Regions from separate parts of the Luteibacter sp. 621 genome, predicted to be linked through region 2. Evidence: predicted binding sites of a transcription regulator. Region 2 holds the regulator's gene; the other holds the start of a gene.
The links. The regulator sigma-54, encoded in region 2, starts transcription at its own class of promoters, with help from an activator protein. The targets are predictions, from matches to a motif close to TGGCACGNGCNTTGC.

Region 1 (5,870 bases), on a different contig from region 2:
CTGGGTGATGAACTGGAGCATCTGATCGGCCGCCGACACCGCCTTCGAGTTCATCTCGTAGGCGCGCTGGGTTTCGATCATGTTCACCATTTCCTCGACAACGTTGACGTTCGACGATTCGAGGGCGTTCTGCTGGATGTTGCCAAGGCCGTTCAGCCCGGCGGTGCCCGTCTGCGGCGTGCCGCTGGCGGTGGTCTCCAGGTACAGGTTGTCGCCGCGAGGCTCCAGGCCCGCGGGGTTAACAAAGTCGGCGAGCTGGATCTGGCCCACCGTCTGCGAGGTGGACGTGCCCTGGGTGGTGACGCTCACGGTGCCATCGTTACCAATGGTCACGGCCGTGGCGTTGGCGGGAATGTTGATGGCCGGTTCGATCGGGTAGCCATCGTTAGTGACGAGCTGGCCATCCTGATCGCGCTTGAGCGAACCATCGCGCGTGTAGCCGACCGTGCCATCGGGCATGGTGACCTGCAGGAAGCCGCGGCCGTCGATGCGGACATCCAGCGGGTTATCGGTCTGCTGCGAACCGCCCTGCTCGAACATCTTCTGGGTGCCGACCACGCGTACACCGGTGCCGATCATGAAGCCGGTCGGTGAGGTCGTCTGCTCGGTCGTCTGGCCGCCGGCCTGACCACGGTTCTGGTAAGCCAGGTCCTCGAACTCGGCACGGGCGCGCTTGAAGCCCGTGGTGTTCGTGTTGGCCAGGTTGTTCGAGACCACATCCATGCGCGTCTGCTGCGCATCGAGGCCGGTCTTGGCGATCCAGAGGGACGTGAACATCTTTGACTCCTGCGCGCTTGGCGCCTGCTATGCCGCGACGGTTTTGCGTCGCGCGGCGGTGGTTACCCCACCTGTAGCAATTTCGATGCCGACTGCTCGTTTTCGTCCGCAGCTTTTATCGAACGGACCTGCATTTCGTATTCGCGAGAGAGCGAAATCATCTTCACGAGCACTTCGGAAGGGTTGACGTTGCTGGATTCCAGCTCGCCAGAGACCACGCGGACGTTGGCGTCGGCTTCCGCCGGATTGCCGTCGCGGGTGTGCATGAGGCCATCGGCGCCCGCCTGCAACTGGTCGTCGCCCGGGTTCACCAGCTTGATGCGATCGGTGGTTGTAAGCGTATTCGGCGACTGGCCCAGCGGGACCACGGAAATCGTGCCATCGCTGCCGATCTTCACGCTGGAAGCCTGCGGGATGGTGATGGGGCCACCACCACCCATGACGGTATTGCCACGCATATCCGTCAAAAGACCGTCGGCATCGATACGCAGGTTGCCGGCGCGGGTGTAGGCCTCATCTCCATTCGGCGTCTGCACGGCGATCCAGCCATTGCCCTGCACGGCAATGTCCAGGTCGTTGCCCGTGGCCATCTGGTTGCCCTGGGTGGTATCGAAGCCAATGCCCTGGGCCACGCCGTTGATACGCGTCTGCAGGCCATCGCCCTGGACCGGCAAACTCTGGAATGCCGACAGCTCGGCCTTGAAGCCGGTGGTGTTGGCATTGGCCAGGTTGTGCGCGACTTCGGCCTGCGCCCGCATAGTCTGCGTGGCGCCGGTCATCGCTACATATACGGAACGGTCCATGGCGGGTTTCCCTGCGACGGCCCATGGCAGGCGCGGCGACTACGCCGAGCCTGCCATCAGGGCTTAGTTGCGGATGTTGATGATCGTCTGGGTGAGCGTGTTATCGGTCGAGATGACCTGGGCGTTGGCCTGGTAGTTGCGCTGCGCCTTGATCATGTTCACCAGCTGGGCCGTGAGATCGGCCGTGTTGGAGGCCTCGAGCTGGCCCGATTCGATATCGCCCATGTCGCCCGAGCCCGCCGAACCGCGGACCGGCTGGCCCGAATCCGCCGAGGCCGCCCAGTTCGTGTCGTTCAACTGGCGCAGGCCCTGCGGGTTGGCGAACGTGGCGAGCGCGACCTGGCCCAGCGGCACGGAGACGCCATTGGTGTACTTCGCCGAAACCGTGCCATCGGACGCCACGTCGATCGCCGAGAACTTGCCGGCGGCGTAGCCGTCGTTGGTGGTCGCGGTCGTCGAGGAGGCGTCGCCGAACTGGGTGACCTTGCTCATGTCGAGCGTCAGGTTCATCGGGTTCGCGCCCGGGTTGGGCGAGACCGCGCCAAAATTGAGCTTGCCGTTCGTCGGCGTGAGCATGGAGCCGCCGCTGTTGAACGTCATGGCCTGGGCGCCGCCCACCTGGGTGCCATCCACGGTCATGTAAGCGTTCCACTGGTTGGACCCGGTGGCGTCCTTCGCGTAGTACACGTTCACGGTGTGCGCGGCGCCCAGCGAATCGTAGGCCTGGAACGTCGACATCGAGTTGTACGACGTGTCGTCGGTGGGATCGAACGTCGCGTTGGCCGGTGCAGCCGCGCTGGCCGACAGGTTGGCCGAGATGCCGATATTGGCACTCGCCTTGGCGGCGGAGGTGCCCGACGTGAGCTGCAGATCCTGCAGGGCGCTCTGGTCGAAGCCGCCCGATGCGGTGGGCGGGTACACCTGCAGGTGCTGGCCGGTGGCGTTCACGATGTAGTTGTTGTCGTCCGGGTGGAAGTTGCCCGCACGCGTGTACGAATAGCCCGAGCCATCACGCAGGGTGAAGAAGCCGGTGCCGCTGATGGCCATGTCGTACGAATTGCCGGTCTGCGTCATGTTGCCGTTGCTGAACTGCTGGGCAATGTTGGTGACGCGTACGCCGTTGCCACTGGCCGTGGCCGAAAGGTTCTGGCCAGCCACCGAGTACACCTGCGAGAACTCCGCACGCGAGCCCTTGAAGCCCACGGTGCTGGTGTTGGCGATGTTATTGGCGGTGACTTCCAGGTCCGTGGAGGCGGCGTTGATGCCGCTTAGTGCGATATCGAAAGGCATGGAGGTGGGTCCTCGGTGGGATTACAGGATTTGGGCGATCTGGCTGAGCAGGGCGCCGCCGTAACCGGCCACCTGCACGTACGTACCGTCGGTGCCGGAGGCGCCAACGCCTTCCACCTTGCCCTTGATGAAAGTGTCGGCAGCGGTCGTGCCGGAGGTTGCGGAGATCTGGTAGACGCCATCGGCGAGCTGCGTGCCGTCGTCGGACTTGCCGTCCCAGGTGAACTGCTGCAGGCCGGCATCGGGCTGGCCCATCGGAATAGTGCGAACCACGTTGCCAGCGCTGTCCTTGATCTGGACGCTCACATACGTGCCCGAGGTCGGAACATTGACTGCGCCGGACATCGTCGAATCAGTGAGCTGGCCAGCGCTCGACGGGATAAGCACATCGTTGCCGACCAGCGACGCTGCACGAACGAACTGGTCGCCCGTGAGGTTGGACGACAGCGTATCGAACGAGGATTGCAGCTCCTGGGTGGCGGCCACCTGCGAGAACTGCGCCATCTGGGCCACCATGTCATTGGCGTCCATGGGCTTGGTCGGGTCCTGGTTGGTCATCTGGGTGACCATGAGCTTCAGGAAATCGGACTGGTCCAGCGTCTGCTGCTGCAGCTGCGATGAGCTGGACGTGGACGAGGAACTGCTGGAGCTGGTGCCGCTAACGGTGGTCATGGGTTCGGGCCCTTATTTGCCGAGGTCGAGCGTCTTCTGCATGAGCTGCCTTGCGCTGTTCATGACTTCGACGTTGTTCTGGTAGGAGCGCGACGCGGAGATCATGTTGACCAGCTCGTCGACCGGGTTGACGTTGCTCTGCCACACGTTGCCGTCGGCATCAGCCATGGGGTTGGAAGGCTCGTAGCGGGCCTGTACCGGCGCCTGGCTCTCGGTGATGCCCATGGCCTTGACGCCCTGGTTCTCCATCTGGCCGTTGACCATGGCCTGCACCGAGGAAAACATGGGCTGCTTGGCCCGGTACGCGCCGGCTTCGCTGCTGGCCACGCTATCGGCGTTGGCCATGTTGCTGGCGGTGGTGTTGAGACGGGCCGACTGCGCGGCCATGCCGGAGCCAGCCACGTCAAAAATCTTGAGCAGGCTCATGAGCTGCCTCCGGTGATGGCGGTGCGCATCATGTGGATCTGCGCGGTGATGAAGCTCAGCGACGCCTGGTAATGAATGGCGTTGCCGGCGAACTGGGCCTGCTCGACCTGCGTATCCACGGTGTTGCCATCCATGGATGGCTGCGTGGCGGCGCGGTACTTCAGCGTGTCGGCATCGGCCGCGGCATAGGCGGGGTTGCCACCGATATGCCCCGATTCGGTGGCTGCCATGGCCAGCTGGCTACCGTCCTCAGTGCCGCTGGCGGCCGTGAGGGCCTTGCGGAAATCGACGTCACGGGCGAGGAAGCCGGGCGTATCCGCATTGGCAAGGTTCGACGAGATGATTTCCGCACGGCGCTGCCACAGGCCAAGCGCCTGTGGGTGCATGCCGAGCAGCGGATCCGGTTTGTCGATCATGGGCGTGGCCCCCTCTGGGTCTTGGCCCATGGGGATCAGCAAGACGCGTGCCACGCCCTGCTCCATAACGCGAAACGGCGCCGTAGCGCCGTTTTTGGATGACCCAGCCAGCCTATTGAGGCTCGGGTGCCAGTTTTCCGTCGCCACCTGATGGCGGCGCCCTGACGCTATCCCGTCACCCGGCGATCAGGCCGGGAGCAGCTCCAGCACCGCCGTGGCCAGCACTTCTGGCTGGAACTTGGCGATAAAACGATCGGCGCCCACGCGGGCCACCATCGCCTCGTTAAACACGCCGCTCAACGAACTGTGCAGCAGCACCCGAAGCCCGCGCAGCTGGGCGTCTTCACGAATGGCACGGGTTAGCGCGTAGCCATCCATCGAGGGCATTTCGATATCGGACACGACCAGGTTCACCCGCTCGGCCTCCGGCCCCATGGCGAGGCTGCGCAGCATGTCCAGGCCTTCGGCGCCGTCCTTAGCCAGCAGGCATTCCAGGTCGAGCTTGCGGAACAGATCGGCCAGCTGGGTGCGTGCCACCAGGGAATCATCCACCACCAGCACACGGCGGTGGCGGCCCTGCTGGACATGGGCAGCCTGCTGGACCTTGTCGGAGATCTCCACCTGCTGTGGATTGACCGCCGCCAGGACCTGCTCCACATCAACCACGGCGAGCAAGTCGCCATCCAGCCGGGTCACCGCGTTCACGCGCGAGCCGTAGCCGAGCGCCGGCGGCGGAGCCGCCATGTTCGCGCCATCCACGTGCACGATGCGGTCCACGTCGGACACCAGAAAGCCCTGAACCGAGCGGCTGAATTCCGTAACGATGAGGTGCGCGCTATCCACTGTGGCGAGCGGTGGGTAGCCCATCGCGGCGGCCAGGTCGATGACCGGGATGGTCTGCCCCCGGTAATCAAAGCTCCCCGAGACCAGCTCGTGCATGCTGGGCATCCGCTCCAGCCGTGGGCGCCGCAGCACCTCGCGCACCTTGAACACGTTGATGCCGAAGGCCTGCTTGTCGCCCAGCCGGAACAGCAGCATGGCCACGCGGTTATGGCCCGCCAGGCGGGTAAAGGTTTCCACGGTATCGAGGAGCGCACGGGCCATGGGGGCAACTGCATATAGAAGGCGTCGCTGGGGTATCGGCGGCACGCCGCAGTTCTTTACCTCAGCAAATGGCACGCGGATTGCTTGGCTCAAGTACCACCGCTCCCTACCGATGTAGTGGGCGACCCTTATTGATGAGCGCAAGTACGACATGACCCTGCTCTGGAGCCAGCACGTTCGCCTCCTCGCCCAAGCGGCCGCCAGCGGCGACGCCGCGCGCGTCCGGGCCCTTTCGGCGCAATACCCGGCGGCCGCCAGCGCGCTGGGCGCCTTGCTCACGCCGCCCAAGGCCGAGCCGCGCACCGCCGCCGCGACGACCATCCAGGCCATCGAGCAGCAGGGCATGGCGTTGACCAGCGCCCACGCGCTTGGCGCCACGCTC
Region 2 (5,870 bases):
CCGCGTTCCTTGCGAAAGTGCCGGGCAAGGCGCTCCACCAGGTACACCGAGCGGTGGCGACCGCCCGTGCAACCGATGGAGACCGTGACGTAGCTGCGGTCCTCGCCTTCGAAGCGCGGCAGCCAGGTATCCAGCCAGCGCGCGACGTCGTCATAGTATTCGCCCACGACGGGCTGCGCGTCGAGGTATTCGCGCACCGGCTGGTCCTTGCCCGAGAACGGGCGCAGGCGCGGGTCCCAGTGCGGGTTGGGCAGGCAGCGGGCATCGAACACGAAATCCGCATCCGAGGGCAGGCCGCGGCGGTAGGCGAACGACTCGAACAGCAGCGTGGTGCCATCGCTGGCGGCGGCGTAGCCGGTGGCGAAGAGGCGGCGCAGCTGGTGCACGTTGAGATCGGAGCTATCGATCACCTTTTCGGCGATGGATACCAGCGGGCGCAGCAGGCGGCGTTCTTCGGCGATCGAATCGGCCAGGGAAAGCCGCTCGGCAGCCAGCGGGTGGCGGCGCCGGGTTTCCGAATAGCGCTTGATCAGGACGTCGTCGCGGCTATCCAGGAAGATGAGGTGTACGTGGACGCCAGCGCTGGAGAGCTCGGACAAGACGTGCGGCATGCGCTCCAGGTCGGAGCGGCGGTTGCGCACATCCACGCCCACCGCGATGCGCCGGCGCGGGCCGTGCTCACCCTGGCTCACCGCGGCGACCAGCTGCGGGATGAGCTCCGCCGGCATGTTATCGACGCAGTAGAACTCCAGGTCCTCGAGCGCGCGCAGGGCCACGGTCTTGCCGCCACCGGACATGCCGGTGAGCACGACCAGGTGGATGGCATCGGGTTCGATGATGGGGCTGATAAGAAGGTCGTCGTTCACCGGGTCACCATGGGGAGAACCGGCGCATCTGGTGCGCCTGGCGGTCGATGAAAGTCTGCGCAGGGTCGATACCCTTGCTCTTCAGTACATGGTTGCGCACCGCCGCTTCCACAAGGACCGCCAGGTTGCGGCCCGGGGCGACGGGGATGGTGATCTTGGGCACATCCACGTCCAGCACGTTACGTCGGCTGACATCGCCGGTCAGGCGGGTCATGGCATCCGTTTCCTCGCCATCCTTGAGCGGCTTCAGGTGGATGACCAGGCGCAGGTACTTCGACGGTTTGACCGCCGTGTGGCCGAACATCTCGCGGATGTTGAGCACGCCCAGGCCGCGTACCTCGAGCAGATCCTGCAGGAGCTCGGGGCAGGCGCCGTCGATCACATCCGGGGCGATCAGGGTGAACTCGGTGGCGTCATCGGCCACCAGGCGGTGGCCGCGGCTGATCAGTTCCAGGGCCAGCTCGCTTTTGCCGGAGCCGGGATCGCCGGTGATCAGCACGCCGATGGAGAACACCTCGAGGAACACGCCGTGCAGGGTTACCCGCGGCGCAAGCGTACGCGCCAGGTGGTACTGCAGGTAGGTGAGCAGCTCGTGGCCGCGCTTGGTGCTCTGCCACAGCGGGGTATCGGTTTCCTCGGCCACCTCACGAAGGTCGGGCGGGATGGCCTGGTCCTTGGTGACGATGAGCGCGGCCGGCTGGTAGGCGGCGATCTTGTGGATGGCCTCCCAGCGCTGGCGCGAATCCAGGCCGTCGAGGAAATTGAGCTCCTCGGTGCCGATGATCTGGATCTTGTTGGGGTAGATGACGTTGAGGTAGCCCACCAGCGACGGGCGGCGGCTCTGCTTGGCGTTGGGCTCCAGGACACGGGCTTCGCCACGCATGCCTGCGATCCAGCGCAGGGCCATCCGTTCATGGACACCGTCGAAGAGTTGTCGGGCAGTGAGCCGATCCACGCGGGGGTTCCTGTCAAGAAAAAAGCCGGCACACGGATGTGCCGGCTTGCTTATATTGTGCCACAGGCCCGATGGGGGGCTTTAGCTGCTGGCAGTGCGGGCCTCGCGGACCTCGCTGTTGTGGTGGTCCTTGATCTTTTCCTTATGCTTACGCAGCTGGTCGGCCAGTTTGGTAATCATCTCGTCGATCGCGGCATACATGCGGTCGTTGATCGTGCCGTCCTGCAAGCGGGCAAGGCCTTCGGCATGGAGCCGGGTGCCCGAACAGTGCAGGGTGCCGCCCGCTTTGTGCTCGGCCTTGTCCACCGATAGCACGACATCCAGGGCCATTATGTTGTCGAAAAGGCGTTCGAAGCGGCCGATTTGCTGTTCCACGCGTTCGCGCAGGGCAGGGGTGACCTGGATGTGCTGGCCGCTGATCTGGATTTGCATGACGCCTCCTTCTTGCTGAGGGTGCCGCCGTTCGGTGGCGGCGAGATGGGAATGGCCGGTTGCCACTCCTGAACCGTTGTACGTGGGACCGTGATCCTCCACCGGGGTTCCGCACTGTTTCAGCTGGCGCGGACGCGCTCGCTGGAGCTGGGAATGCGCATGGCTTCCCGGTACTTGGCTACCGTACGTCGGGCTACCTGAATACCGCGTCGATGGAGTTCCTCCGCGAGGGCCTGGTCGGACAGCGGGCGACGCGGGTCTTCCGCCGTGATCAGTTTGCGCAACATGGCCTGGATGGCCGTCGCGGACGCGCTGCCGCCGTCTTCCGTGGCCACGCCGCTCGAGAAAAAGTGCTTCAGCTCGAAGGTACCGCGCGGCGTGTGCATGTACTTGCGCGTGGTAACCCTGGAAATAGTCGATTCATGCATACCCACCTCCTCGGCCACTTCGCGCAGGACCAGGGGGTGCATGGCCTCGGGGCCGTAATCGAGGAAGGCGCTCTGCCGGCGGACGATCACCTCGGCGACCTTGGTCAGGGTCTCCGCGCGGGATTGCAGGCTCTTCAGGAGCCAGCGGGCCTCCTGCAGCTGGCCCTTCATCCAGGTGGCGTCATCGCCGCGCGCGCGGGCAATGAGGTTGCAGTAGTGCTGGTTCAGGCCCAGCCGGGGCTGGGCATCCGGGTTCAGGCTCACCTTCCAGCGGCCGCTCTCACGGCGGGCGTAGACATCGGGGGCCACGTATTCCACCGGGGTGGCATCCAGGGCCGCGCCGGGGCGGGGATCCAGGCTGCGGATGAGCGATGCGGCCACGGCCACGTCGGTCTCGGCCGCCTTCAGCCGCCGGGCGATCTTGCTGGTGTCATTGCGGGCCAGCAGTTCGATTTCATCCGTAACAATGCGGATGGCCAGCCCGCGTTGCGGGGTGTCCTCCGCGAACTGGCTCAACTGGCACAGCAGGCAATCGCGCAGGTCCAGACTGGCGATGCCGGTGGGATCAAACCGCTGGATGCGCTTGCGAACCGCCTCGATCTCGTCGAGATCGGCCTGGAACTCCCGCAGGGCGGCCTGCACCGCCTCGAGGCCGTCGCGCAGGTAACCATCTTCATCGAGCACATGGATGATGGCCGTGGCGATGGCATGGTCGCGCGGCGTGAACTGGGAGAGGTTGAGCTGCCACTCAAGGTGCTGCTGCAGGCTTTCCGGTGCGGCGTTCTGCGGCTCGAAGCCGTCTTCGTCGCCGCCACCGTTGCGCGAGGGGCCACCGGCGTAGTCGCCGGCCTCACCGTGGAAGCGGTCATCGTCCCACTCGGGAGCCAGGTCCTCGGAGGGCGAGGCGGTGGATTCCTCTTCGCGCGTGGCCTTGGTGGGCTGCTCGTCGCGTGCGCGGAACTCCATGGCCTCGTCGAAGCTGGTGCTTTCCTCGGCCGTATCTGGCTCGGATTCGGCATCTTCGGCGAACTCGAGCAGCGGATTGCTTTCCGCTATCTGGCGGAGCTCGGCCTCGAGCTCCAGCTGCGACAACTGCAGCAGGCGGATGGCCTGCTGGAGCTGGGGCGTCAGCGTGAGCTGCTGATGCAGGCGAAACTGAAGTCCGGGTTTCATTACCTTCGCAAGATCGGGTTACCGGGCCATCCTAACCCCACGCGGGCCCCGTAAACCAGCGGGCCGGATGCCTAGGCCGGCTGGCCGATTTCGTATAGGACCTTAGATCCGGAATTCACGGCCCAGGTACACCTCGCGAACCTTTTCATCAGCAAGGATGTGCTGCGGGGTACCGCGCGAGAGCACTTCGCCATCGTTGAGGATGTAGGCGCGGTCGCAGATACCCAGCGTCTCGCGCACGTTGTGGTCGGTGATGAGCACGCCGATGCCACGCTCCTTCAGGTGCCGCACGATGCGCTGGATCTCGCCAACCGAGATGGGATCGACGCCGGCGAACGGCTCATCGAGCAGCATGTAGCGGGGGCGGGCGGCGAGGGCGCGTGCGATCTCGACGCGGCGGCGTTCGCCACCGGAAAGGCTGATGCCCTTCTGCTCGGCGATGTGCGAGATCTTGAGTTCATCCAGCAGGCTTTCGAGTTCGTCCTCGCGCTGCTTCTGCGTCATGTTCTCGCGCAGTTCGAGCACGGCAAGGATGTTGTCGGAGACGCTGAGGCGGCGGAACACCGAGGCTTCCTGCGGCAGGTAGCCGATGCCGAGCTTGGCGCGCGCATGCATGGGTAGGCCGGTGATGTCCTGCTGGTCGAGCTTGATCTGGCCGCCATCGGCGGGGATCAGGCCTACCACCATGTAGAAGCAGGTGGTTTTGCCGGCACCGTTCGGGCCGAGCAGGCCAACCACCTCACCTTCGCGGATGGAGAACGCGAAATCACGCACTACCTGGCGGGCGCGGAACCGCTTCTGCAGGCCTTGGGCTGAAAGCATCGTGTCAGGGCTTCTTCGGGGTGGGGGCCGGCTGGGCCGGCGTCGCCGGAGCCGCCGGCTTGCCCGCGGGAGCGGCGCCTGGCTGGTTCTTCGGCTGGAAGGTCATGTGCACGGTGGCGTCGCCATTGCTCTCGCCGGTCATCGTGCTGTCGTTGGTGTTGTAGGTGAGCTTGTCGCCATCGGCCGTGCCCTTGGTGGGCTGGTCGATGTGGGCATTGCCGGTGAGGATCGCGATGCTCGTATCGTTGTGGTAATCGATGTTCTTGGCGTGGCCGTGCATCCAGTTGCCGTCATCGTCCTGCTGCTGCATGGTCGCCGGGCCGCCATCGATGACCGCGCGGGTGACCTGCTGCTGGTCATCGAAGTAGATCGTGGCCTTGCTGCCCGTGATCTTCAGCGTGCCCTGGGTGATGACGACATTGGTGGTGTAGATCGCAATGCCCTGCGGCTGCTGCCTGCCATCGAAGCTCTTGGACGTGACATCGACGACCTGGTTGCGATCGTCCTGTTTCGCCATGGCTGGGGTGGCGGCGGCAAGGAGCGCCACGCCGCAGGCCGCGATCAGTGCCTTAGCGCTTGCGGGGCAGATACTGGGTGTGGACTGCATCGAGGAGCTCCAGGTGCTTGGTGTCGAGATTGGCACGCATGCCGATGCCGTTCATTGTAGAGGTTCCCTGAACGATCCGGGCTGCCTCGGCGGTTTCCAGGCGGTTCTCCTTGGGCCAGGCGGTGACCTCGGAGGTATCGATGCTGGCCGGCGGGTTGGTATCGAACGCGATGCGGTCCATGTGCACCATGCCCTGCAGCTTCAGCATCGTGCCGTCCTTGTTTACCCAGCCGTACTCGGAGTGCCCGGTCCACGGCGGGACATCGGTCTCCTTCGTGGAGGGCAACACGAAATTCGGGGCATTGATGTACAGCGATTCATCGCCCTCGCGCCGCTCCAGGTGCGGTGCGATGAGCTTGAACGCGGGCTTGCCCTGCTCGTTGTACGAATCGAGGTCGAACGTGGTGAGCACGTAGCCGGAGCGGGGCGGACCGATGAAGTCCTCGACCTTCTTTTCTGGGGCGACCCAGTAGTAGAGCAGGGTGCTCGCGCCCAGGGCGACTGCCAGGATGCCGATCACGCCGGCGGTACTGCGGTCCTTGAACAGGTTGAAGACGCTCACAGCCAGCGGTCCCGCTCGGCTTCGG

Region 1: a site for sigma-54 is predicted at 4,423-4,437, ahead of flgB (flagellar basal body rod protein FlgB). Genes of this name have one in related genera too.

The regions. Positions count from the first base shown of each region.
Region 1 covers NZ_JBNDKI010000025.1:68,210-74,079, reverse strand. Annotated here, with positions in the region: gene flgG (flagellar basal-body rod protein FlgG) at 1-777, opposite strand, end outside; gene flgF (flagellar basal-body rod protein FlgF) at 840-1,580, opposite strand; gene flgE (flagellar hook protein FlgE) at 1,644-2,870, opposite strand; gene ABIE56_RS20525 (flagellar hook assembly protein FlgD) at 2,892-3,542, opposite strand; gene flgC (flagellar basal body rod protein FlgC) at 3,555-3,968, opposite strand; gene flgB (flagellar basal body rod protein FlgB) at 3,965-4,384, opposite strand; gene ABIE56_RS20510 (chemotaxis protein) at 4,571-5,488, opposite strand; gene ABIE56_RS20505 (methyl-accepting chemotaxis protein) at 5,640-5,870, shown strand, end outside.
Region 2 covers NZ_JBNDKI010000010.1:153,211-159,080, reverse strand. Annotated here, with positions in the region: gene rapZ (RNase adapter RapZ) at 1-866, opposite strand, end outside; gene hprK (HPr(Ser) kinase/phosphatase) at 871-1,821, opposite strand; gene hpf (ribosome hibernation-promoting factor, HPF/YfiA family) at 1,903-2,253, opposite strand; gene ABIE56_RS12900 (RNA polymerase factor sigma-54) at 2,373-3,854, opposite strand; gene lptB (LPS export ABC transporter ATP-binding protein) at 3,957-4,676, opposite strand; gene lptA (lipopolysaccharide transport periplasmic protein LptA) at 4,681-5,283, opposite strand; gene lptC (LPS export ABC transporter periplasmic protein LptC) at 5,246-5,845, opposite strand; gene ABIE56_RS12880 (KdsC family phosphatase) at 5,842-5,870, opposite strand, start outside.